2 regions of the Streptomyces sp. NPDC039423 genome follow, and region 1 is predicted to be linked to the other one. Evidence: predicted binding sites of a transcription regulator. Region 1 holds the regulator's gene; the other holds the start of a gene.
What was found. The regulator HspR, encoded in region 1, represses chaperone genes until heat shock. The targets are predictions, from matches to a motif close to TTGAGNNNNNNNNNCTCAA.
Positions count from the first base shown of each region.

Region 2: a site for HspR is predicted at 1,935-1,953, ahead of lon (endopeptidase La). Genes of this name have one in related genera too.

Region 1 covers NZ_JBVKAH010000008.1:203,656-214,752, reverse strand. Annotated here, with positions in the region: gene ACZ7LK_RS25200 (hypothetical protein) at 1-11, shown strand, start outside; gene clpB (ATP-dependent chaperone ClpB) at 18-2,603, opposite strand; gene ACZ7LK_RS25190 (pyridoxamine 5'-phosphate oxidase family protein) at 2,724-3,137, shown strand; gene ACZ7LK_RS25185 (Rieske (2Fe-2S) protein) at 3,269-3,586, opposite strand; gene ACZ7LK_RS25180 (hypothetical protein) at 3,583-3,882, opposite strand; gene ACZ7LK_RS25175 (helix-turn-helix transcriptional regulator) at 4,015-4,995, shown strand; gene ACZ7LK_RS25170 (hypothetical protein) at 4,998-5,489, shown strand; gene ACZ7LK_RS25165 (DUF4232 domain-containing protein) at 5,482-6,135, opposite strand; gene ACZ7LK_RS25160 (heat shock protein transcriptional repressor HspR) at 6,209-6,664, opposite strand; gene dnaJ (molecular chaperone DnaJ) at 6,666-7,856, opposite strand; gene grpE (nucleotide exchange factor GrpE) at 7,908-8,588, opposite strand; gene dnaK (molecular chaperone DnaK) at 8,585-10,438, opposite strand; gene ACZ7LK_RS25140 (sugar transferase) at 10,695-11,097, shown strand, end outside.
Region 2 covers NZ_JBVKAH010000002.1:685,754-696,850, forward strand. Annotated here, with positions in the region: gene ACZ7LK_RS09170 (rhomboid-like protein) at 1-526, shown strand, start outside; gene ACZ7LK_RS09175 (nucleotidyltransferase domain-containing protein) at 605-1,408, opposite strand; gene ACZ7LK_RS09180 (DUF4259 domain-containing protein) at 1,402-1,824, opposite strand; gene lon (endopeptidase La) at 1,976-4,387, shown strand; gene ACZ7LK_RS09190 (trypsin-like serine peptidase) at 4,469-5,296, opposite strand; gene ACZ7LK_RS09195 (helix-turn-helix domain-containing protein) at 5,326-6,327, opposite strand; gene ACZ7LK_RS09200 (M4 family metallopeptidase) at 6,477-9,293, shown strand; gene ACZ7LK_RS09205 (lysozyme) at 9,377-10,207, opposite strand; gene ACZ7LK_RS09210 (MarR family winged helix-turn-helix transcriptional regulator) at 10,427-10,912, shown strand; gene ACZ7LK_RS09215 (hypothetical protein) at 10,979-11,097, opposite strand, start outside.

The sequences.
Region 1 (11,097 bases):
TCGACCAGTAGGGCCGCCTACCGCGCCGGGCCCACGATCAGGCCGTCCTCGAAGCGGTCCACGCGGACGGTGTCGCCGTCCTGGACCTCGCCGCCGAGGATCTCCTTGGCCAGGCGGTCGCCGATGGCCGTCTGGACCAGGCGGCGCAGCGGGCGGGCGCCGTAGGCCGGGTCGAAGCCCTCCACGGCGAGCCACTCCAGGGCCTCGGGCGTGACGTCCAGGGTGAGGCGGCGCTCGGCGAGGCGCTTGGCCAGCCGCTCGATCTGGAGGCCCGCGATGTGGGCGAGCTGGTCGCGGTCGAGGGCGGAGAAGACGACGATGTCGTCGAGGCGGTTGAGGAACTCGGGCTTGAAGGAGGCCCGGACCACCTCCAGCACCTGTTCCTTCTTCTGCTCCTCCGGGCTCAGCGGGTCCATGAGGAAGTGGCTGCCCAGGTTGGAGGTGAGGATGAGGATGGTGTTGCGGAAGTCGACCGTACGGCCCTGGCCGTCGGTGAGCCGGCCGTCGTCCAGCACCTGGAGCAGGATGTCGAAGACCTCCGGGTGGGCCTTCTCCACCTCGTCGAGCAGGACGACGCTGTACGGGCGGCGGCGCACGGCCTCGGTGAGCTGGCCGCCCTCCTCGTAGCCGACGTAGCCGGGAGGGGCGCCGACGAGCCGGGCGACGCTGTGCTTCTCGCCGTACTCGCTCATGTCGATGCGGACCATGGCCCGCTCGTCGTCGAAGAGGAAATCGGCGAGCGCCTTGGCCAGCTCGGTCTTGCCGACACCGGTGGGGCCGAGGAAGAGGAACGATCCGGTGGGCCGGTCGGGGTCGGAGATCCCGGCGCGGGTGCGGCGGACGGCGTCCGACACGGCCCGCACGGCCTCGGTCTGGCCGATCAGACGCCGGCCGATCTCGTCCTCCATGCGCAGCAGCTTCTGCGTCTCGCCCTCCAGCAGGCGGCCGGCCGGGATGCCGGTCCAGGAGCCCACCACGTCGGCGATGTCGTCGGGGCCGACCTCGTCCTTGACCATGGTGTCCTTCGAGGCCTCCTGCTCCGCCTCGCTGGCGGCCTCCAGCTCCCGCTCCAGCGCCGGGATCTCGCCGTACAGCAGCTTGGAGGCGGTGTCGAAGTCCCCGTCGCGCTGGGCCCGCTCGGCCTGGCCGCGCAGGTCGTCCAGCCGTTCCTTCAGCTCACCGACGCGGTTGAGGCCCTGCTTCTCCTTCTCCCAGCGGGCGGTCAGGCCGCGCAGCTCCTCCTCCTTGTCGGCGAGGTCGCGGCGCAGCTTCTCCAGGCGCTGCACGGAGGCGGGGTCGGACTCGTTTTTCAGCGCCAGTTCCTCCATGCGGAGGCGGTCGACGGCGCGCTGGAGCTCGTCGATCTCCACGGGCGAGGAGTCGATCTCCATCCGCAGCCGGGACGCGGCCTCGTCGACGAGGTCGATGGCCTTGTCGGGCAGGAACCGGGAGGTGATGTACCGGTCGGAGAGGGTGGCGGCGGCGACCAGGGCGGAGTCGGCGATCTGGACCTTGTGGTGGGCCTCGTACCGGCCCTTGAGGCCGCGGAGGATCGCGATGGTGTCCTCGACGGTGGGCTCGGCGACCAGGACCTGCTGGAAGCGGCGCTCCAGGGCGGGGTCCTTCTCGATGCGCTCGCGGTACTCGTCGAGGGTGGTGGCGCCGACCATGCGCAGCTCGCCGCGGGCCAGCATGGGCTTGAGCATGTTGCCCGCGTCCATGGCGGAGTCGCCGCCGGCGCCCGCGCCGACGACGGTGTGCAGCTCGTCGATGAAGGTGATGATCTGGCCGTCGCTGTCCTTGATCTCGGACAGGACGGTCTTCAGGCGCTCCTCGAACTCGCCCCGGTACTTGGCGCCCGCGACCATGGCGCCGAGGTCGAGCGCGACGAGGCGCTTGTTCTTCAGGCTCTCGGGGACGTCGCCCTTGACGATGCGCTGGGCGAGGCCCTCGACGACGGCGGTCTTGCCGACGCCGGGCTCGCCGATGAGCACCGGGTTGTTCTTGGTGCGCCGCGACAGCACCTGGACGACGCGGCGGATCTCCTGGTCCCGGCCGATGACCGGGTCGAGCTTGCCGTCCCGGGCGGCGGCCGTGAAGTCGGTGCCGAACTTCTCCAGGGCCTTGTACTGCCCCTCGGGGTCGGGTGTGGTCACGCGGCGGCCTCCCCTGGCCTTCTCGAAGGCGTCGAGCAGTTTCCTCGCACCGGCGCCCTGACGCTCCAGCACCTCGCCGGCCTGGCCGCCCTTGGCGGCGATGCCGATGAGCAGGTGTTCGGTCGACAGGTATTCGTCGCCCAGCTCGCGGGCGCGCTGCGAGGCGTCGGCGATGACGGCGAGCATGTCACGGTTGGGCTGCGGCGGGGCGACGGTGGAGCCGGTGACGCTGGGCTGGGCGGCGAGCACGCGCTCGGCCCCGGAGCGCACGGCGGCCTGGTCGGCCTCGACCGCGGCGAGCAGGTCGGTGATGTTCTCGTTGTCCTGGCCCTCGAGCAGCGCCAGCAGCAGGTGCGCGGGGGTCAGGTCCGGGTGTCCCTCGGACACGGCGCGGCTGGTGGCGGCGTTGAGCGCATCCCGGCTCTTGTTGGTCAGCTCGGCGTCCACGGGCGGTCTCTCCTCCTCGGTGCTGCGGTTCCGTCGACCATGACTCGTCCAACGTACGTAAAGTTGAGTCTATTCCACTCAAGATGGTGAGGGACAGCCGCCCCCGGTAGGTTCGCGGGCATGGCCATCGACCCCCGTCATCCCGGCGCTTCGTATCTGGACTTCTGGCGCGAGTACCACATGTGCACCTTGACCACGCCCCGGCCGGACGGCACGCCGCACGTCGTCGCGGTGGGCGTGACGTACGACCCCGAGGGCGGCGAGAAGGGCATCGCCCGGGTGATCACCAACAAGCACAGCCGCAAGGTCGCCAACGTGCTGGCCGCGGGCCCGGACGGCGCGCGGGTGGCGGTGTGCCAGGTCGACAAGGGGCGCTGGGCGACCCTGGAGGGCGTCGCGAGGATCCGTACGGAACCGGAGGCGGTGGCCGACGCGGTGGAGCGGTACGCGGCCCGCTACGGCCGCACGCCCACGCCGAACCCTGACCGGGTCGTCATCGAGATCGCCCTGACGCGGGCGATGGGGCGGGCCTGACGCCCGCGCGGGGGGTCCTGACCGTACGCGTGCGTACGCGGACAGCACAGCGGCGCCATCGTGTTCAGGTCCACGATGGCGCCGCTGTGTGGGGGAAGCACCTGAGCGATTTACAACGACGGGGGAACCGCTCAGGCGCTGCGGGGGGTGGCGGTGGTGGTCTCCGGCTCGACGAGCTGGTGGTCACGCTGGTCGAGGTTGACGAAAATCATTCCGTACCTGATGGCGCACCGGACGGGCTGCGGTGCTCCGCGGGGCCGTCGGAGGCATCGGTACGCTCGGATGTCCTCGTCCTCTCCGCGCGTGATGACGATCGGCTCTCCGAAGAGGGTGACCATCAACGAATCGCCACTGTGCGGCACAGCCGTGACGAGGTCGATGAAATGCCACCCGGACCGGTAGGCGGATGCCATCTCGCGCCGGAAACGCGAGTCGTCGGGAACGTTCATGCGCGGACGAGGGTCCAGCCGGGGTCGGTCGCCGAACGGCCCGCCGACGCGGGCGCGGCGGTCCATCCGGGGTCGGTCGTCGCCGGGCCCGACCTGACGGGTACGGCGGTCCACGAGGGGTCGTGCACGGTCCGGCCCGACGCGGCGGGCGCCGCGGTCCAGCCGGGGTCCTGCGTCGTGATACCGGTGCCGGGAGCCGCCAGCGAGTCCTGACCCTCGGCCGCCCCCAGAACCCCTACCGCGCCGGCAGCGATGAACGCACTGGCAACCACTGCGCGTATGAGTCTCTTCGTCATCACCGAGCAACCTCACTTGAAGGCAACGTCTCTTTCCAACCCCCGCGGCTACGACGATTGCTCACTCTCCACGCTTCCACCACCTACGACAGGCATCATGTTCCTGAGATGCAGGAGCCTGGGGGTGTACAGATGAGCGTAAAACCGGACAAGCCTGGCCACCCCCATTCCCACACGGAGCTGTGCGAGGAGGGGTCCGAGCTCTACGCCAACGCCTTGCGCAGCGGACGAATACCCCGGTCAGAGGCGGATGAGGTGCCGTGTCTCCTCGACCTCGCGCTCCTCCACCCGGACCCGGACGACGCCCAGTGGCTCCGCCCCGTCCCGCCCTCCTCCGCGCTGGCCCAACTGCTCCAGCCCATCGAGCGCGAGATCCTGGAGCGTAGACGTCTGACGGTCGAACTGTCCGACGCGTTCGAGCCATTCATGGCGATCAGCGCCCAGAACGCCCCCACCACGCACGCGATCACCGTGCTGGAGGGCCTGAGCCGGATCAACGCGACACTGGACCGGGTGGTGGCCGGCTGCGAGAAGGAACTGCTGACCGTCCAGCCCGGCGGCGGCCGCCCCGCCCACGGACTGAGCGAGGCCCTGCGCCGGGTGCGGCCCCTGCTCGGCCGGGGCATCCGGATGCGCACGCTCTACCAGCACACGGCCCGGCACACCGAACTCACCCTGACGTACCTGGAACACGTGGGCCCCGAGGTGCAGGTGCGCACCCTGGAACAGATCATCGACCGGCTCATCATCGTCGACCGGGAGGTCGCCTTCGTCCCCGCGCGCAGCGACCGCCAGGTCGCCCTGGAGCTGCGCCACCCCGGCCTGGTCGCCTACCTCGCCGGTGTCTTCGACCAGTTCTGGCAGCTCGCCGTGCCGATCAACGAGGAGATCCCGTACGACCTGAAGTCCGACGGCATCAGCGGCGTCCAGCGCTCCATCGCCAAGCTCCTCGTCGAGGGCCACGTCGACGAGGCCATCGCCCGCCGCCTCGGCATGAACGTACGGACCTGCCGTGCCCACATCGCCAAGCTCGCCGCCGTCCTCGGCAGCGGCAGCCGCGCCCAACTGGGCTACCTGATCGCCCAGTCCGGCATCCTGGAGCAGGACCACTGACCATGCTCGACCATTCCCCCGCCACGCCGGACGTGGACCTCCGGCCCGCCGCCGGGACCCTGGACGTCACCGGCCCGGGCCTCCCCCACGTACGCCTGGTCCGCGCCCCCGGCACGGAACCCGACCCGCACGTCCCCCTCGGCACCCGCGACCCGGCCCTGCTGACGCTCACCGTCGACGGCCGGCCCGCCCGGATCGCGCCCGCCAAGGGACGGCTGTCCCGCCACTCCTACCGCGTCGACGCCACCGTCGGCGACGTCCGCTACCGGCTCGTGCCCTGCTCGTACGGGGAGAGCCGGCTGCTGCGCGGCGGCCGCCGGCTGGGCGAGCTGGAGTCCTCCGGCGACGGCACGGTCACCGCCGCGTGGAACGACGACGCCAAGCCCCTGGCCCAGGACGTCGCCGTGGGCACGGCCCTGGCGGCCGCCTTCGGGACGGGCGCGCAGCCGCTGTGGCAGACCACGCTGGACGTGGTGGCCGAGCTGATCACCTAGGGCGCGTCCCGGCCGGGTCGTCGTACGGCTTCCAGGGCGTGACCTCGACGGCGCCGGTGTTGCCCAGGTCCAGCGGGCCGCCGTCGGCCGGGGCCACCGTCTGGGCCGGTACGCCGGGGGCGGGGGTCACGCGGACGTACGCCCCGTTCGTCGCCACCACGTCCGTACGGGTGACCGTGTTGCGCCAGACCACCGAGGCGCTCGCCCGGGCGCCGGGCGCGAGGACGAACGCCGAGGGCTTCGCGCCGGCGTCGACGTGCGACCCGCGCCGGACGGTGACGTCCAACGCCCGGCGGTCCTCCCCGAGGACGTCGAGGGCCGGGTACCCGCTCACCTCGAACGGCCGCGTACCGCAGTTGACCAGCAGCAGGCCCATCGCCCGCAGCCCCGACGCGGCCTCCGTCATGCCCGTCCCGACCCGCACTCCCGAAGCGGGACAGTCCGCGTCCGGCGCCCCGGGCCCGTCCGGCGCCCCCCGCGGCGGTACGGGAGCCGCCGTCCCGGGATCCGGGCGCGCGGTGATCCGCTCCGGCAGCGGCGCGTCACCGGTCCCGTCGTCGCAGCCCGCCGCGAGCGCGGCCACGGCCACCACCAGCACCGCACCGGCGCGCAGCCGGCCGCGCGAGGCCCCCCACGTCGTACGCATCCCGGGATCATCGCACGCGCCCACGACGGCGAAAGGCCCCCTCCGCCGGAACGGAAGGGGCCTGGCAAGGGTGTCAGGCGCGCTCGCCGCGCTTCTTGGGCGGGCGCCACACCACCAGCGCGCTCGCCTGCTGCACGTCCTGGTACGGCACCAGGTCGCGCCGGTACGAGGCGTGGACCTGGGCCTCGCGCTGGCGCATCGCCGCCGCCGCGCCCTCGACGGCCGCCGACAGCTCGGCCACCCGGGACTGGAGCGCGGCGACCTGGTTCTCCAGCTCGATGATCCGCTTGATGCCGGCCAGGTTGATGCCCTCGTCCTGCGACAACTGCTGTACCTGCCGCAGCAGTTCGATGTCCCGGGCCGAGTACCGCCGGCCCCGCCCGGCCGTACGGTCCGGCGAGACCAGACCCAGCCGGTCGTACTGGCGCAGGGTCTGCGGGTGCAGTCCGCTGAGCTGGGCCGCCACCGAGATGACGTACACCGGTGTCTCGTCGGTCAGCTCGTACGGATTGCGACGGCGTCCGTCCATCTCAAGCCCCCTTCGCGGCCTGGAACAGCTCGGCCCGCGGGTCCTCACCCGCCGTGGCCTCCCGGTACGTTTCGAGTGCCTCGCGCGCCTTGTCGCCCAGGTCCTTCGGCACGGCCACCTCGACGGTGACGAGCAGGTCCCCGCGGGTGCCGTCCTTGCGGACCGCTCCCTTGCCACGGGCGCGCATGGTCCGGCCGTTGGGCGTCCCCGCCGGGATCTTCAGCGTGACCGCGGGCCCGCCGAGGGTGGGCACCCTGATCTCGCCACCGAGGGCCGCCTCGTCGAACGAGACGGGCACCGTGACGGTCAGGTTGTCGCCCTTGCGGCCGAAGACCGGGTGGGTGGCCACGTGCACCACCACGTACAGGTCACCGGCCGGGCCGCCCCGCTCGCCGGGCGCGCCCTTGCCGCGCAGCCGGATGCGCTGCCCGTCGGACACGCCCGCGGGGATGCGGACCTGCATGGTGCGGGAGGACTTGGCGCGGCCGCTGCCGTGGCAGACGTCGCACGGGTCCTGGGCGATGAGCCCGCGGCCCTTGCAGTCCACGCACGGGTCGGTCAGCGAGAAGGAGCCGCTGCCGCCCCGCGAGACCTGCCCGGTGCCGACGCAGGTGGGGCACACGCGCGGTGTGCCGTTCTTGTCGCCGGTTCCCGAACACGCCTTGCAGGGCTGCTGGCTGGACATCCGCAGCGGGACCGTCGCCCCGTCGACCGCCTCGGTGAAGCTGAGCGTCACCTCGGACTCGACGTCCTGTCCCCGGCGCGGCTGGGTGCGCGTGCCCGCGCCGCCGCCCGCGCCCCGGTTGAACAGGCCGCCGAAGACGTCCCCGAGGCCGCCGCCGCCGAAGCCGCCGGCACCGCCCGCCCCGCCCTGGGCGCCCCCGAAGAGGTCGCCCAGGTCGAAGTTGAACGTTCCGCCTGCTCCGCCGCCCGGGCCGGCACGGAAGCCACCGTTGCCGAACAGGGCGCGGGCGTCGTCGTACTCCTTGCGCTTCTTGGGGTCACCGAGGATGTCGTTCGCCTCGGAGATCTCCTTGAAGCGCGCCTCCGCGCCCGCGTCACCCTTGTTGGCGTCCGGGTGGAACTCGCGGGCGAGCTTCCGGTACGCCTTCTTGATCTCGGCCTCGGTGGCGTCCTTGGGGACGCCGAGAACCTTGTAGTAGTCCTTCTCCACGAAGTCCTTCGTGCTCATCGACGTCCCTCCTTCCGGTCACCGGTCACTTCCCGGTCGACGGTCGACGCGTCAGCCCTCCTCGGGGCCACCGCTCTCCTCGTCGGCCGCCTTCTGCTCCTCCTTCGGCGCCTGCGCCGACGGGGCCGGCGCGGCCCCCGGCTGGGGCTCGGCCACCGCGACACGGGCGGGCCGGATGGTCCGCTCGCCGATGCGGTACCCGGGCTGAAGGATCGCCACGCAGGTCGTCTCGGTGACGTCCGGCGCGTACGAGTGCATCAGCGCCTCGTGGATCGTCGGGTCGAAGGGCTCGCCCTCCTTGCCGAACTGCTGGAGGCCCATCTTGGCGGCGACCGTCTCCAGCGATTCGGCCACCGACTTGAAGCCGCCCACCAGCTCGCCGTGCTCGCGGGCGCGGCCGATGTCGTCGAGCACCGGCAGGAGCTCGGTCAGGAGGCTCGCGACGGCGATCTCCTTGACGGTGACCCGGTCGCGCTCGACCCGGCGGCGGTAGTTCTGGTACTCGGCCTGGAGCCGCTGGAGGTCCGCGGTGCGCTCGCCGAGCGCGGTGCGGGCCTGGTCCAGCTGGGCCGTCAGGCCGGCGACGGTTGCGGTCGCGTCCCCTGCCGGGGCCGCCGGGCCCTCCTCCGCGTTCGCGGAAGGAGTGGCACCGGCGGTCTCGGCGGCGTCGTCAGGCGCGGCGCCGGAGGGGACGTCGGGCTTCTCCTCGAAGCCCGGGGTCTCCTCCGTCATGCGGCCCCCTTCGGCTTCTCGTCGTCGACGATCTCGGCGTCGACGACGTCGTCGTCGGCGGCGGCACCCTGGGCGGCACCCGGGGCCTCACCGGCACCGGCGGCGCCGCCCGCGGCCTGGGCGTCCGCGTACATGGCCTGGCCGAGCTTCTGGGAGACGGCCGCGACCTTCTCGGTGGCGGTGCGGATCTCCGCGGTGTCCTCGCCCTTCAGCTTCTCCTTGAGCTCGTTCACCGCCGTCTCGACCTCGGTCTTGACGTCGCCCGGGACCTTGTCCTCGTTGTCCTTGAGGAACTTCTCCGTCTGGTAGACGAGCTGCTCGCCCTGGTTGCGGCTCTCGGCGGCCTCGCGGCGCTTGTGGTCCTCCTCCGCGTACCGCTCGGCCTCCTCACGCATCCGGTCGACCTCGTCCTTCGGCAGCGAGGAGCCGCCGGTGACGGTCATCTTCTGCTCCTTGCCCGTGCCGAGGTCCTTCGCGGTCACGTGCATGATGCCGTTGGCGTCGATGTCGAATGCGACCTCGATCTGCGGGACGCCGCGCGGGGCCGGCGGGAGGCCGGTCAGCTCGAACATGCCGAGCTTCTTGTTGTACGCCGCGATCTCGCGCTCGCCCTGGTAGACCTGGATCTGCACCGACGGCTGGTTGTCCTCGGCCGTCGTGAAGATCTCGGACCGCTTGGTCGGGATCGTGGTGTTGCGCTCGATCAGCTTGGTCATGATGCCGCCCTTGGTCTCGATACCGAGGGACAGCGGGGTCACGTCGAGGAGCAGGACGTCCTTGACCTCACCCTTGAGGACACCGGCCTGGAGCACGGCGCCGATGGCGACGACCTCGTCCGGGTTGACGCCCTTGTTGGCCTCGCGGCCACCGGTCAGCTCCTTGACGAGCTCGGCGACGGCCGGCATGCGGGTGGAACCACCGACGAGGACGACGTGGTCGATCTCGGAGAGCTGGATGCCCGCGTCCTTGATGACGTTGTGGAACGGCGTCTTGCAGCGCTCCAGCAGGTCGGCGGTGAGCTGCTGGAACTGGGCGCGCGTGAGCTTCTCGTCCAGGTGCAGCGGGCCCTCGGCGGACGCCGTGATGTAGGGCAGGTTGATCGAGGTCTCGGTGGACGAGGACAGCTCGATCTTGGCCTTCTCGGCGGCCTCGCGGAGGCGCTGGAGGGCCATCTTGTCCTTGGACAGGTCCACACCGTGACCGGACTGGAACTGCTTGACCAGGTAGTCGACGACGCGCTGGTCCCAGTCGTCACCACCGAGGTGGTTGTCACCGTTGGTGGCCTTCACCTCGACGACGCCGTCGCCGATCTCCAGCAGCGAGACGTCGAAGGTGCCGCCACCGAGGTCGAAGACCAGGATGGTCTGGTCGTCCTTGTCCAGGCCGTACGCGAGGGCGGCGGCCGTCGGCTCGTTGACGATGCGCAGGACGTTGAGGCCCGCGATCTCACCGGCCTCCTTGGTGGCCTGGCGCTCGGAGTCGTTGAAGTACGCCGGGACGGTGATCACCGCGTCGGTGACCTTCTCGCCCAGGTACGCCTCGGCGTCACGCTTCAGCTTCTGCAGGATGAAGGCGCTGATCTGCTGCGGGTTGAAGTTCTTCCCGTCCAGCTCGATCTTCCAGTCGGTGCCCATGTGGCGCTTGACCGACCGGATGGTCCTGTCGACGTTCGTGACCGCCTGGCGCTTGGCCACCTCGCCGACGAGCACCTCGCCGTTCTTCGCGAAGGCGACGACGGACGGCGTGGTCCTGGCGCCCTCGGCGTTGGTGATGACGGTGGGCTCGCCGCCTTCCAGAACGCTGACGACGGAGTTAGTCGTGCCCAGGTCGATGCCGACCGCACGTGCCATTTTCGATTCCTCCAGCTGACTTGAGTGGAACAGGCTCAAGGATGCACGACAGCCGGATCGGAGTCAACAGACTTGAGCCGTGGGGGCTCAACTTCTTGGCGGCGCTTGCGGCAGGGCGGTCGTCCGGCCCTGCGGCCACGACCCGCCGCCTACCCCGAACCACTACCACCTCACACACAACCGTGCGATCGTTCAAACAACGAATTAAAAGCCGCATTCACGGCGATTAGCCGCAAAGTCGTCAGGTGTGTGTCCCATGCGCTCCATGCACCCCTCACCGCGCGTCCCCCGCCTCCCCGAGGAGCCCGCCGGGCCGCCCGGTTGCGCCTCCCCCGGGCCCTGCGACCCGCCGCGCGCCGGGACACCGGCGCGGCTCGGCGACCCCAAGCGGGTCCTCGACCTGGTGCTGGCTACAGCCCTGCTCGCCCTGGCGGCCCCACTGCTCCTGGCGGGGGCCGTCGCCGCCGCGCTGGGCCGGCCGGCCGGCGGGGTGCTCGTACGCGAGACGAGGACCGGCCTCGACGGCCGCCCGTTCACCCTCCGGTATCTACCCGTCCGCCGGTTCCGCCTGGACGTGCTGTCGCGCCTGCCCCATGTCGTCCGGGGCGAGATGTCCCTGGTGGGCCCGGCCCCCCTCCCGCCCGGCGCCCCCGCCGCCC
Region 2 (11,097 bases), on a different contig from region 1:
GTACGGCGACCCCGCGACCGTCGCCGGGCTGCTGCACGCCTCCAGCACCGACGTCGCCCACCTGTCCCGGACGCCGCTGCTCGTGCTGGTCGCCAGCGCGCTGTGGGTGGCGGGTGGCCTGTTCTCGCCGTACGCCCTGGGGTTCGTCTTCGTACTGACGGCGCTGGAGCGCCGGATCGGGGCGTGGCGGGCGGCCGCCGTGTTCCTGGTGGGGCACGTGGTGGCGACCCTGGCGACGGAGATCCCGGTCGGGCTGTCCGTCCTGGCCGGACACCTGCCCCACACATCACTGCACCGGCTCGACTACGGGATCAGCTTCGGCCTGATGGCGTCCGTCGGGGCGCTGGCCGGGCTGCTGAGCCCGGTGGCGCGCGGCGTCGTGCTGGCCTGGGTGTCGGTGATGCTGTTCCAGGACCTGCTGGCCTTCGAGGACCCCCTCACCAACTGGGGGCACCCGCTGGCCCTGTTGATCGGTGTCGGCGGCTGGCCGCTGCTGCGCCGCGTGCGACGGCGCCCCGTGGCCTGAACCGGCCGGGCCGGTCGGGCTCACGGTCCCGGCCGGCTCCGCGATCCCGGCCGGCGGCCCCGTCCCCGGCCCGCCCCGTCACTGCCCGGGGCGGGGCGCCTTCACGCCGTGCAGGACCCGGTACTCCTCCGCCAGCCAGGTCCCCAGGTCCTCGATCAGCACCGCCAGCACCTCCGCATCCACGCCCGCCGGGCGGCGACCCACCGCCGCGGCCGTCCGCATCTGCCCCGCCCGTGCCGGGTAGTGGGTGCCGAACACCGCCGCCATCCCCTCCAGGTCGCTCGTCCAGTCGCCGTGCCGGGGCAGCACCAGCGTGAAGCCCGTGCGCACCAGGTGCCGGCCCACCCCGCGGGCCAGCCGCTCCCGTTCGGCCGCCGTCCCGGCCCCGGCCAGCCGCCGTCGCCAGCGCGGCAGCAGCAGCGCCAGGTCGCCGTTGGTCTCCCGGGCCAGCAGGGAGGTGGGCCGGTAGCCGGGCAGGTGCCCGGCCAGGTCCTCGCCCAGCAGCGGGGTGCACAGGCAGGCCACGAAGAACCCGAGGTCGTACCGCTCCCGCTCGCTGAGCAGGGTGGGCACGCCTAACAACAGCGCCGAGGCGCCGTCGATCTGCGCGAACCGGCCGTCCAGCTCGGCCTCCAGGTCCGCGACGGCGGCCCGGTCGGCCTCCGTGGGCTCCGCCCGCAGCGCGATGAGCAGGTCGAGGTCGGAGACGCCCGCGACGGCGGTGCCGCGCGGAACGCTGCCGTACAGGTACGCGCCGTGCAGCCGCTCGGGACCGAAGGCGGCCGCGATGCCCGCCCGCGCGGCGTCGACCACCGGGGCGAACACCTCCGGCACCCGGTCGAGGGAGCCCTCCCGGGCCAGGGTCCCGTCCTCGTTCAGCACCGGCCCGCCCCGCCGGCCGGACCGAGGGGCGACAGGACGTCCCGGAGCCGGTCGACCGAGGCGCGCCAGCCGCCGTCGGCGGAGCCCCACAGCTCCGGCAGCTCCGACGGCTCCCGCACCACCCGGTCCAGCGCCTCCACGGCCAGGGCCCGGAGGCCGGTGAGATCCGGGAGGGGTTCGTCGGGGCCGTAGTGCGGGTCGGCGGGGTCACCGCCCGGGCACTGCGCGGCGACCAGCGCGGCCGCGGCGACCGCCTCCTCGGCCACGGGCGCCTCCAGGTAGCCGGTCGTGCCGGCCACCACCAGCAGCCGGTCACGGACCAGGCGCGCCCGGTCCTCCTCGCCGGCGTCATCCAGGTCGCCGCAGAAGTCGGCGGCGGTGTCGTTGTCGAACGGGCCGGAATCCCAGGTCCCCATGCGTATCCCCCGGTCGTCGGTACGGTCCCGCGCATCATCGCAGTACCCCCGGGTGACGCCTGATCGCTCAGAGCGAACAGGTCCGGGGAACACCCCGCACGGCAGAAGCATTGAGTGTGTACAGCTCAACTTGACTGCCGAAGGGGAGATCATGGCTTCGACGTCCACACCGCTCACCCTGCCCGTGCTGCCGCTCGACGACGAGGTCGTGCTGCCCGGGATGGTGGTGCCGCTGGACCTGTCCGACACCGAGGTGCGTGCCGCGGTGGAGGCCGCCCAGGCGGCGGCCCGGTCCTCGGGGGGCCAGGGGGGCAAGCCCCGGGTCCTGCTGGTGCCACGCATCGACGGGACGTACGCGGCGACCGGCGTCCTCGGCACCGTGGAGCAGGTCGGACGGCTCTCCGACGGCGACCCCGGCGCCCTCATCCGCGGTCGCGGCCGGGTGCGGATCGGCGCCGGCACGACCGGCCCGGGCGCCGCCCTGTGGGTCGAGGGCACCACCGTCGAGGAGACGGTGCCCGAGCCGCTGCCGGGCCAGGTCGCCGACCTCGTCAAGGAGTACAAGGCGCTGGCCACCAGCTGGCTCAAGAAGCGCGGCGCCTGGCAGGTCGTGGACCGCGTCCAGCAGATCGACGGCGTCTCCGCCCTCGCCGACAACTCCGGCTACTCGCCGTTCCTGACCCTGGCCCAGAAGGTCGAGCTGCTGGAGACCGAGGACCCCGTCGCCCGCCTGAGGCTCGCCACCGAGCAGCTTCGCGAGCACCTCGCCGAACAGGACGTCGCCGAGTCCATCGCCAAGGACGTCCAGGAAGGCGTCGACAAGCAGCAGCGGGAGTTCCTGCTGCGTCGTCAGCTCGAAGCCGTACGCAAGGAGCTGCGCGAGCTCAACGGCGAGAAGGAGGGCGACGAGTCCGACGACTACCGGGCCCGCGTCGAGGACGCCGGGCTCCCGGAGAAGGTGCGCGAGGCCGCCCTCAAGGAGGTCGACAAGCTGGAGCGGTCCAGCGACCAGAACCCGGAGACCGCCTGGATCCGCACCTGGCTCGACACGGTCCTGGAGATGCCGTGGAACGAGCACACCGAGGACAGTTACGACATCGGGGGCGCCAAGGAGGTCCTGGACGCCGAGCACGCCGGTCTGGAGGACGTGAAGGAGCGCATCACCGAGTACCTCGCGGTGCGCAAGCGGCGGTCCGACCGCGGCCTGGGCGTCGTGGGCGGACGGCGGGGCGGCGCGGTGCTGGCGCTGGTCGGCCCGCCCGGCGTCGGCAAGACCTCGCTCGGCGAGTCGGTCGCGCACGCCATGGGCCGGAAGTTCGTACGGGTCGCCCTCGGCGGCGTACGCGACGAGGCGGAGATCCGCGGCCACCGGCGCACCTACGTGGGCGCCCTGCCCGGCCGGATCGTCCGCGCGATCAAGGAGGCCGGGTCCATGAACCCGGTAGTCCTGCTCGACGAGATCGACAAGGTCGGCTCCGACTTCCGGGGCGACCCGGCCGCCGCGCTGCTGGAGGTGCTGGACCCGGCGCAGAACCACACCTTCCGCGACCACTACCTGGAGGTCGAACTCGACCTGTCGGACGTGGTCTTCCTCGCCACGGCCAACGTGCTGGAGGCCATCCCCGAGGCGCTCCTCGACCGGATGGAGCTGGTCCGCCTCGACGGCTACACCGAGGACGAGAAGGTCGTCATCGCCCGGGACCACCTGCTGCCGCGCCAGTTGGAGCGGGCGGGCCTGGAGAGCGGCGAGGTGACGCTGGACGAGCCGGCGCTGCGCAGGCTCGCGGGCGAGTACACCCGCGAGGCCGGCGTCCGGAACCTGGAGCGGTCGATCGCCCGGCTGCTGCGGAAGGTCGCCGCCCGGCACGAACTGGGCGAACAGGAGCTGCCCTTCACCATCGGCGCGGACGACCTCCGGGGCCTGATCGGGCGGCCGCACCACGTGCCCGAGTCCGCCCAGGACCCGGCGGAGCGGCGCACCGCCGTCCCCGGTGTCGCCACCGGGCTCGCGGTCACCGGCGCGGGCGGCGACGTCCTGTTCGTCGAGGCGTCGCTGGCCGACCCGGAGACGGGCGCGGCGGGCCTGACGCTGACCGGCCAGCTCGGTGACGTGATGAAGGAGTCCGCCCAGATCGCGCTGAGCTTCCTCCGCTCGCACGGCGCCGAACTGGAACTGCCCGTCACGGGCCTCAAGGACCGGGGCGTGCACATCCACTTCCCGGCCGGCGCGGTGCCCAAGGACGGCCCGAGCGCGGGCATCACCATGACGACGGCGCTGGCGTCGCTGCTGTCCGGGCGGCTGGTCCGCACGGACGTGGCGATGACCGGCGAGGTCTCCCTGACCGGGCGGGTGCTGCCGATCGGCGGCGTCAAGCAGAAGCTGCTGGCGGCGCACCGGGCGGGCATCACCACCGTGATCATCCCCAAGCGGAACGAGGCCGACCTGGACGACGTCCCGGCCGAGATCCTCGACAAGCTGGAGGTCCACCCCGTCACCGACGTCCGCCAGGTCCTGGAGCTGGCGCTCGCCCCCGCCACCACGGAGGTCCCGGTGGCGGCCTGACCCGGCGGTCCGCCGGCCGGAGCCCCGGGGCGCGCCCGCGCCCCGGGGCTCCGGCCCGTCCCCCGGAAAGTCCCACGCCCCCTACGTGGCGGCGGCCTTGACGGCCCGGTCGAAGAGCGCGCGGGTACGGGCGTCGAAGAGGACCGCCGTGGACTCGGTGTCCGTCTCGCCGCCGCTCAGGACGCCGATCAGGCGGCCGGCGGCGAGCCACGGGCTGCCGCTGGTGCCGTCGAAGAAGCCGTCGCACTCCATCAGCATCGAGCCGGACAGGTCCGGGTCCCGCCGGGTGTCCGTGGTGCAGGAGACCGGGCCGTCGGCCGGGTTGTGCTCCTTGTTCGGGTACCCCACCACCGTCACCCGGCGCTCGGGGCCGGACGCCCAGTCCGGCCGGGCCGCGCCCACCACGTCCTGCACCTGGCGGCCCCGGCCGTCCGGCGCCAGGGTCAGGAAGGCGTAGTCGTGGGCGTCCGCGTCGTCCCCGGCGGCCTTCCACGCGTCGGCCACCTGCACCGTACGGACCTTCCACGTCCCGTACGGCGTCCGCTTCGCGCCCGTGCCCCGGTAACCGGGCGCGAACGAGAAGCCGGAGCTCGCCGAGCCGTCCGCGAACACACAGTGCGCGGCCGTCGCGACGACGTTGCCCCGCGGGCTGTCGACGACGCTCGCCGTGCACCAGTGGCCGTCCTCGTCGAGCAGCACCCCCACCGACGGCAGCCCGGCGGACGGCGCCGCCGACCGCTGCGGAGCCGGAGCCCCGGCCCGGGCCTTCGCCCGGTCCGGCGCGGGGGAGCCGCTCGCGGCGCCCCGGGCCGTACCGTCCGGGCGCGCGGCGGAGTGCGACGGCCCCCCGCACGCGGTGGCGGTGGTGACGACGGCGACGATCCACAGCAACGGCCTCTTCCAGCGCATACGGCCATCCTTGCCCATGGCCGCGCCGCTCAGCCATCCAGCCAGCCCCGTGACGACGCGCGCGCCCCCGCCTGGAACCGCGTCCGCGCGTCCAGCGACTCCAGCAGCCGGCTGATCCGGCGCCGCGCCGTGTGCACATGGACCCCCAGCCGGCGGGCGATCGCCTCGTCCTTGTGCCCCGCCGCCAGCAGCGCCAGCAACTCCCGCTCCGGCCCCGGCAGCGCCGCGGCCCCGTCCTCGACGCCGCCGCCCAGCGGCCCGGCCCGCTCCCACACCGCCTCGAACAGCGGCAGCAGCGCCCCGCACAGCAGCCCGTCCCGGCTCACCAGCGCGGCCGCCCGCGGCCCGGCGGCGTCCGCCGGCGGCAGCAGCGTGACGCGCCGGTCCACCGCGACCAGCCTCGCCGGGACGTCCGCGGCCACCCGTACCCGAAGTCCGCGCCCCGCCAGGCCGGTCAGCGCCCGCGCCCGCCCCGGGTCCGCGAGCCCCGCCCGGTCCAGCACCGCCCGCACCCGTACGCCCCGGGCCAGCAGCGACTCCACGTCCAGCGCGGTGTACGGCGGCCGGTCCATGACGACGACCTCCCGCTCCGCGCCGTCCAGCAGCCGGGCCGCCCGCTCGGCGATGGCCCGCCGCCCCGTCACCACCTCGACGCGCCCCCGTTCGCCCCCCGGGGCACCGGCGTCCCCCGCCAACCGGTCGGCGGCCAGGCGTAACCGGGCCAGTTCGGCGGACCGCAGGTGCAGTTCCGCCTGCCGGCGGTGGATCAGCGTACGGATGGCGGCGGCCGGTGCGGCCGGGTGCGGTAGCGCGTCCCCCGCGCAGGACGGATCGGACGGGTCGGGCGGATCGGGCGGCCGGGCGAAACCGTGCTCGACGAGCCGGTCCAGCGCCGCGTCCAGCCGCTCGCGCGGCAGGCCGAGCAATCGCGCCAGCTCGTCCGCCCCGTCCGCCTGTTCCTTCAGCAGCGCCTCGTAGGCGCGCTCCTCGGTCCTGCCCAGGCCGAGAGTGGTCAGTTCTCCCTGGATCATGCGTCGGATTCTCACTCCGCCTTCACATGCCCCACAAGTGTGCGTGTCCACTTCTCAACCCCGCCCGTCCATTGCCGCGTTGGCGGCCCACGGCTTGCATGGCCATGACCACCTGAACGGCTGACCAGCACGTGGGAGGGATACGGACTGTGCGCGAACCCAGCACGCCCAGCACGCATGCGGGAACATCCGGCATACGGGCGGGGGCCCGGGCGGCGGCTCTGCTCGCCGCCGCCGGGCTCCTGATCACCGCGGTTCCGGCCTCGGCGGCGACCCCGCCGCCCGCCGGACCGCCCGCCGACGTGATCCCGGGGGCGCGGACCGCGACCCCCGCCCTCGTCGACGGCCTCGACGAGGCGACGGACGCGGGGGCGAGCCCGGCGGACGCGGCGCGCGAACACCTCGCCGCCAAGGAGAGCCGCTACAAGATCGCCGAACCGCGGCGTGATCTCGCCCCCGTGCAGACGCTGAAGCGGGGCGCCGAGGAGACCGTACGGTTCCAGCAGAAGCACAAGGGCGTGCCGGTCCTCGGCGGGCAGTACGTGGTGCGGATGGAGAAGGAGGGCGCCGAGCGGGTCGTCACCGGCACCTCCGGCAAGTACTTCACGGGCCTGACGACCGGCGTGGAGCCGGCCGTCGCCAAGGACGTGGCGGTCCGCCGCGCGGTCACCGCGACCGAACGGCGGCTCGGCGGCCACCGCCTGGCGCTCGCCGACGCGGAGCGCGCCCGGAAACACGAGCAGCCGCTGCGCGGCACCGCCGGGGGACTGGTGGTCGTCCCGCGCGGCGAGGGCGTGCTGACGTACCACGTGACGGTGAGGGGGACGCACCCGACCACGGGCGCCCCGGTCCTCCAGCACGTGTACGTCGACGCGCGGGCCGGGTTCCCGGTCCTCCAGTACAGCGGCATCAGGACGCTCACCGCGCCCACCTCCCCGGAGGGGGCGGCGAACGGGACGGCCGGCGCCCCGCCCGCCCCCGGTACCGGGGCGGTCGGCAGCGGCACGCTGCTGAGCGGCGCCAAGGTGGAGCTCAACGTCAGCAAGGCCGGGGACGACCGGTACGTGATGGCCGACCGGGCCCGGATGGCCGACGGCAGCAAGGCCGCGCTCACCACCTGGGACGCGCGCGACAAGGACGTCTCCGAGGTGCTGGGCGGCTGGCCCGCCGACCTCAAGGAGTTCGGCTCGCCCGGCGCGGAGTTCGGCAAGGACGCCACCGAGGCGGGCGCGGTCGACGCGCACTGGGCGGCCGGGCAGGTCTACGACTACTACAAGAAGCACCACGCCAGGGACGGCCTCGACGGGCGCGGCTCGGCGGTCGACAGCCTGGTGGGCGTCACCCAGTTCGGCATGCCGTACGTGAACGCCTTCTGGGACGGCACCAAGATGGTGTACGGCTCCGGCGACAGCGAGTACAAGCCGCTCTCCGCCGACCTCGACGTGGTCGGCCACGAGATGACCCACGGCGTCGTGGAGAACACCGCCAACCTGGTCTACGCGGGCCAGTCCGGCGCCCTCAACGAGGCCGTCGCCGACTACTTCGGCAACGCCATCGACGTCACGGCGTCCGGCACCGCGATGGATCACCCGGACGCCGGGCTCATCGGCGAGGACCTGTGCCGCAAGGCCGCGCCCCGCGCCTGCGCCCTGCGGGACCTCAACGACGGGGCCACCACCTCCAGGAGCTTCCTGGGCGCCACCTTCGGCACCGACAACGGCGGTGTCCACCTCAACTCGACCATCTTCTCCGGCGCGCTGTGGGACATGCGCCAGGACCTGGGCGCCGAGCTCGCCGACCGGATCGTGTACAAGGCGCTGACCGAGTACATGACCCCGCTCGACGGCTTCACCGACGGCCGCAACGCCGTCCTCGCCGCGGCGAAGGACCTGGGCGTCACCGGGCAGCGGCTGAACGCCGCCAAGCGCTCCTTCAACGCCCACGGCATCGTCGCGGGCTGGGAGGACGCCCTGGGCGTGGACTCCGACGAGCTGCTCGGGAAGCTGAACACCACCGGTACCGGGGTGCAGGCCGGCGGCGGCTGGTGGACGGCCGCCAGGTCCAACGACGACGGCACCGAGCCGTACTCCGTCCTCGCCGGCCGCGCGGACGGCAAGGGCGCCCCGAAGCTGCTGAGCCCCAACGACGGCCGCTACCACGTGTACCCGGCGACGGACGGGAAGACCGTCGTCTGGGCGGCGTACGGCCCGGCCGGCGTGGACGTCCTGTCCCGCCCCCTGGCGGGCGGTCCGATCCGGAAGCTGTACTCCGCCACCACCTCCGACGTGGCCGGACTGCGGGTCGAGGGCGGGGTGACGGTCTTCGAGACGACCGGTCTGTTCACCCGGCACGTCGTCCACCTCCGCGCCGGTGACAAGGAGCCGACGTACGTGGACGGCGCGGGCGACGACGTGCTGACCGCCCTGCCGTCCATCGCGCACGGCAGGATCGCCTACGCCAAGCTGTACCCGGAGGGCGGCGAGTACCGCCTCGGGGTCGAGCTGCTCGACCTGAAGACCGGGAAGAAGACGCTGACCGAGCGCCTGGACGAGCCGCAGAACCTGGGGCAGACCGCCCTCAACGGCGGCAACGTCTTCTGGCTCACCGAGCAGAACGTCACCGACAACGGTGAGATGGGCATCCGCCGGGCGAACCTCGACGGCACCGGCGCGTACGACATCAGCTCCGAGCACAAGCCGGGCGCGCTGATCGCCTCCGACCTGACCGTCTCGGAGACGGCGGTGACCGTCAACGCGGTCCTGCCGGACGTCCAGTACCGCAACGAGACCCTGCCGAAGAACTGGCAGTTCACCACCGACGGCTCCCGCCAGGAGCGGGTCTCGTGCAACCGCGGTGAGCAGCTCTCCCCGGCGGCGCTCGCCGGCACCGGCGTCGTCTGGGTCGACGGCACCACGGGCTGGACGAACCTCGTCACCCGCGACCGCCCGGCCGGCCGCTGCGGCTGACGCCGCCGCTCCCGCCCGCCGGCTCCCCGCGAGCCCCCCGGCGCCCGTCCGCGCCGGGGGGCTTCCCCATGCCCGGCGGGGGGTCAGCCCACAGCGAGGGCCTGGAGGCGGTCGTAGGCGCCGTTGAACCTGTCGTGGTCGCCGACGATCGGTCCCGTGGAGGTGTACTGCCACATGGTGTGGTACGCCCAGCCGGCCGGGAGTTCGCCGACCGTCGTGTTGTAGCGGGCCACCCACAGCGGACTGGTCGCGCCGAAGCCGCCGTAGTTGCCGGTGCACTGCTTCCACCAGCTCGTGGCGGTGTAGATCACCGCGTGGCGGCCGGTGCGGTACTGGTAGCGGTTCAGGAAGTCCCGGATCCAGGTGACCATCGCCGACTGGCTCTTGCCGTAGCAGGCCGCGCCGTACGGGTTCCACTCGATGTCCAGCACGCCCGGCAGCGTCCTGCCGTCGCGCGACCAGCCGCCGCCGTTGTTGACGAAGAAGTCCGCCTGGGCCGCGCCCGACGTGGTGTCGGGGGTGGCGAAGTGGTAGGAGCCGCGGATCATGCCCACGTTGTAGGAGCCGTTGTACTGCTGGGTGAAGAAGGGGTTGGTGTAGTACGTCCCCTCGGTGGCCTTGGCGTAGGCCCAGCGCACGCCGCTGTTCCAGAGTGCACCCCAGTCCACGGCGCCCTGGTGGCTGGAGACGTCCACGCCCTCCGTCTGGGCGGCGCGGCCGTCCGGCGGCAGGCCGCCGACGCCGTCGTGGGCGGCGACGCCCATGCCCATGCGGGCACTTCCCCGGGCGGGTCCGGCGGTGGCGGCGGCCGGGTCCGGGAGGGCGAGGGTGAGCAGGAGGGCGAGTACGGCCAGGGTGGTGAGCAGCGCGAGGGCTGGGGCGGAGCGGGTCGTTCCGGATCTGTGCACGGACATGGCGTGCCTCCGAAAGGCCTCGGTGGGGGTGGTGCGGGGATGAGGGGGCATGTCTGGCGTGAACATGCCATTCATGACGCTACGCACGTAGACCCGGCCCGTGGAAGAGTCTCTGGGTGACGCCGTTGGTCTACGCCTGCGAAATACTGGACGAGCTGCGGCGATGGCCGCCGCCGGAAAGAACTTTCAGAACCTCGAAAGCGCGCGAAGGGTGCTGACGTGCAGGAAAGCCCGACGGAGACGGACGCCCGGGGCGGCGAGGGGTGCGCCGCCGCGCACCAGGAGTTCCTCGCCCTGGAACGCGAACTGGCCGTCTTCCTGCGCCGCGCCCGCGCCTCGTCCGGGGAGATGGCCCGCGAGGTGCACCCCGACCTCGAACCCGCCGCCTACGGCCTGCTCGTCCGCCTGGAGGACGCCGGCACGCAGCGCGCCACCGCCCTCGCCGCGTACTTCGGCGTCGGCAAGGCCACCATGAGCCGCCAGTTGCGCGCCCTGGAGGACCTCGGGCTCGTCGCCCGCGACCCGGACCCCGCCGACGGCCGCGCCTCCCTCGTCCGCCTCACCGACGAGGGCCGCGGCCGCTTCCGCCGGGTCCGCGACGCCCGGCGCGCCCGCTACATGCGCAAGCTCGCCGGCTGGGACCGCGCCGAGGTCGCCGAACTGGCCCGGCTGCTGCACCAGCTCAACGCGGGCAGCGAGGACTGACGGCTCCCGCCGGCTCCGGTTCCGGCCCGCGCCCGGCGGGCGGGACCGGCCCCGGCCGGCGGTCCCTCACGGCTGCCGGAGCCCGACGTGCACCACCGTCGCGTCGTCGTGCCTCTTCCAGCGGTACGTGTACGAGGGCGACGCCTCCAGCTCCCGCACCCGCGCGATCAGGCCGCGCGGTCCCT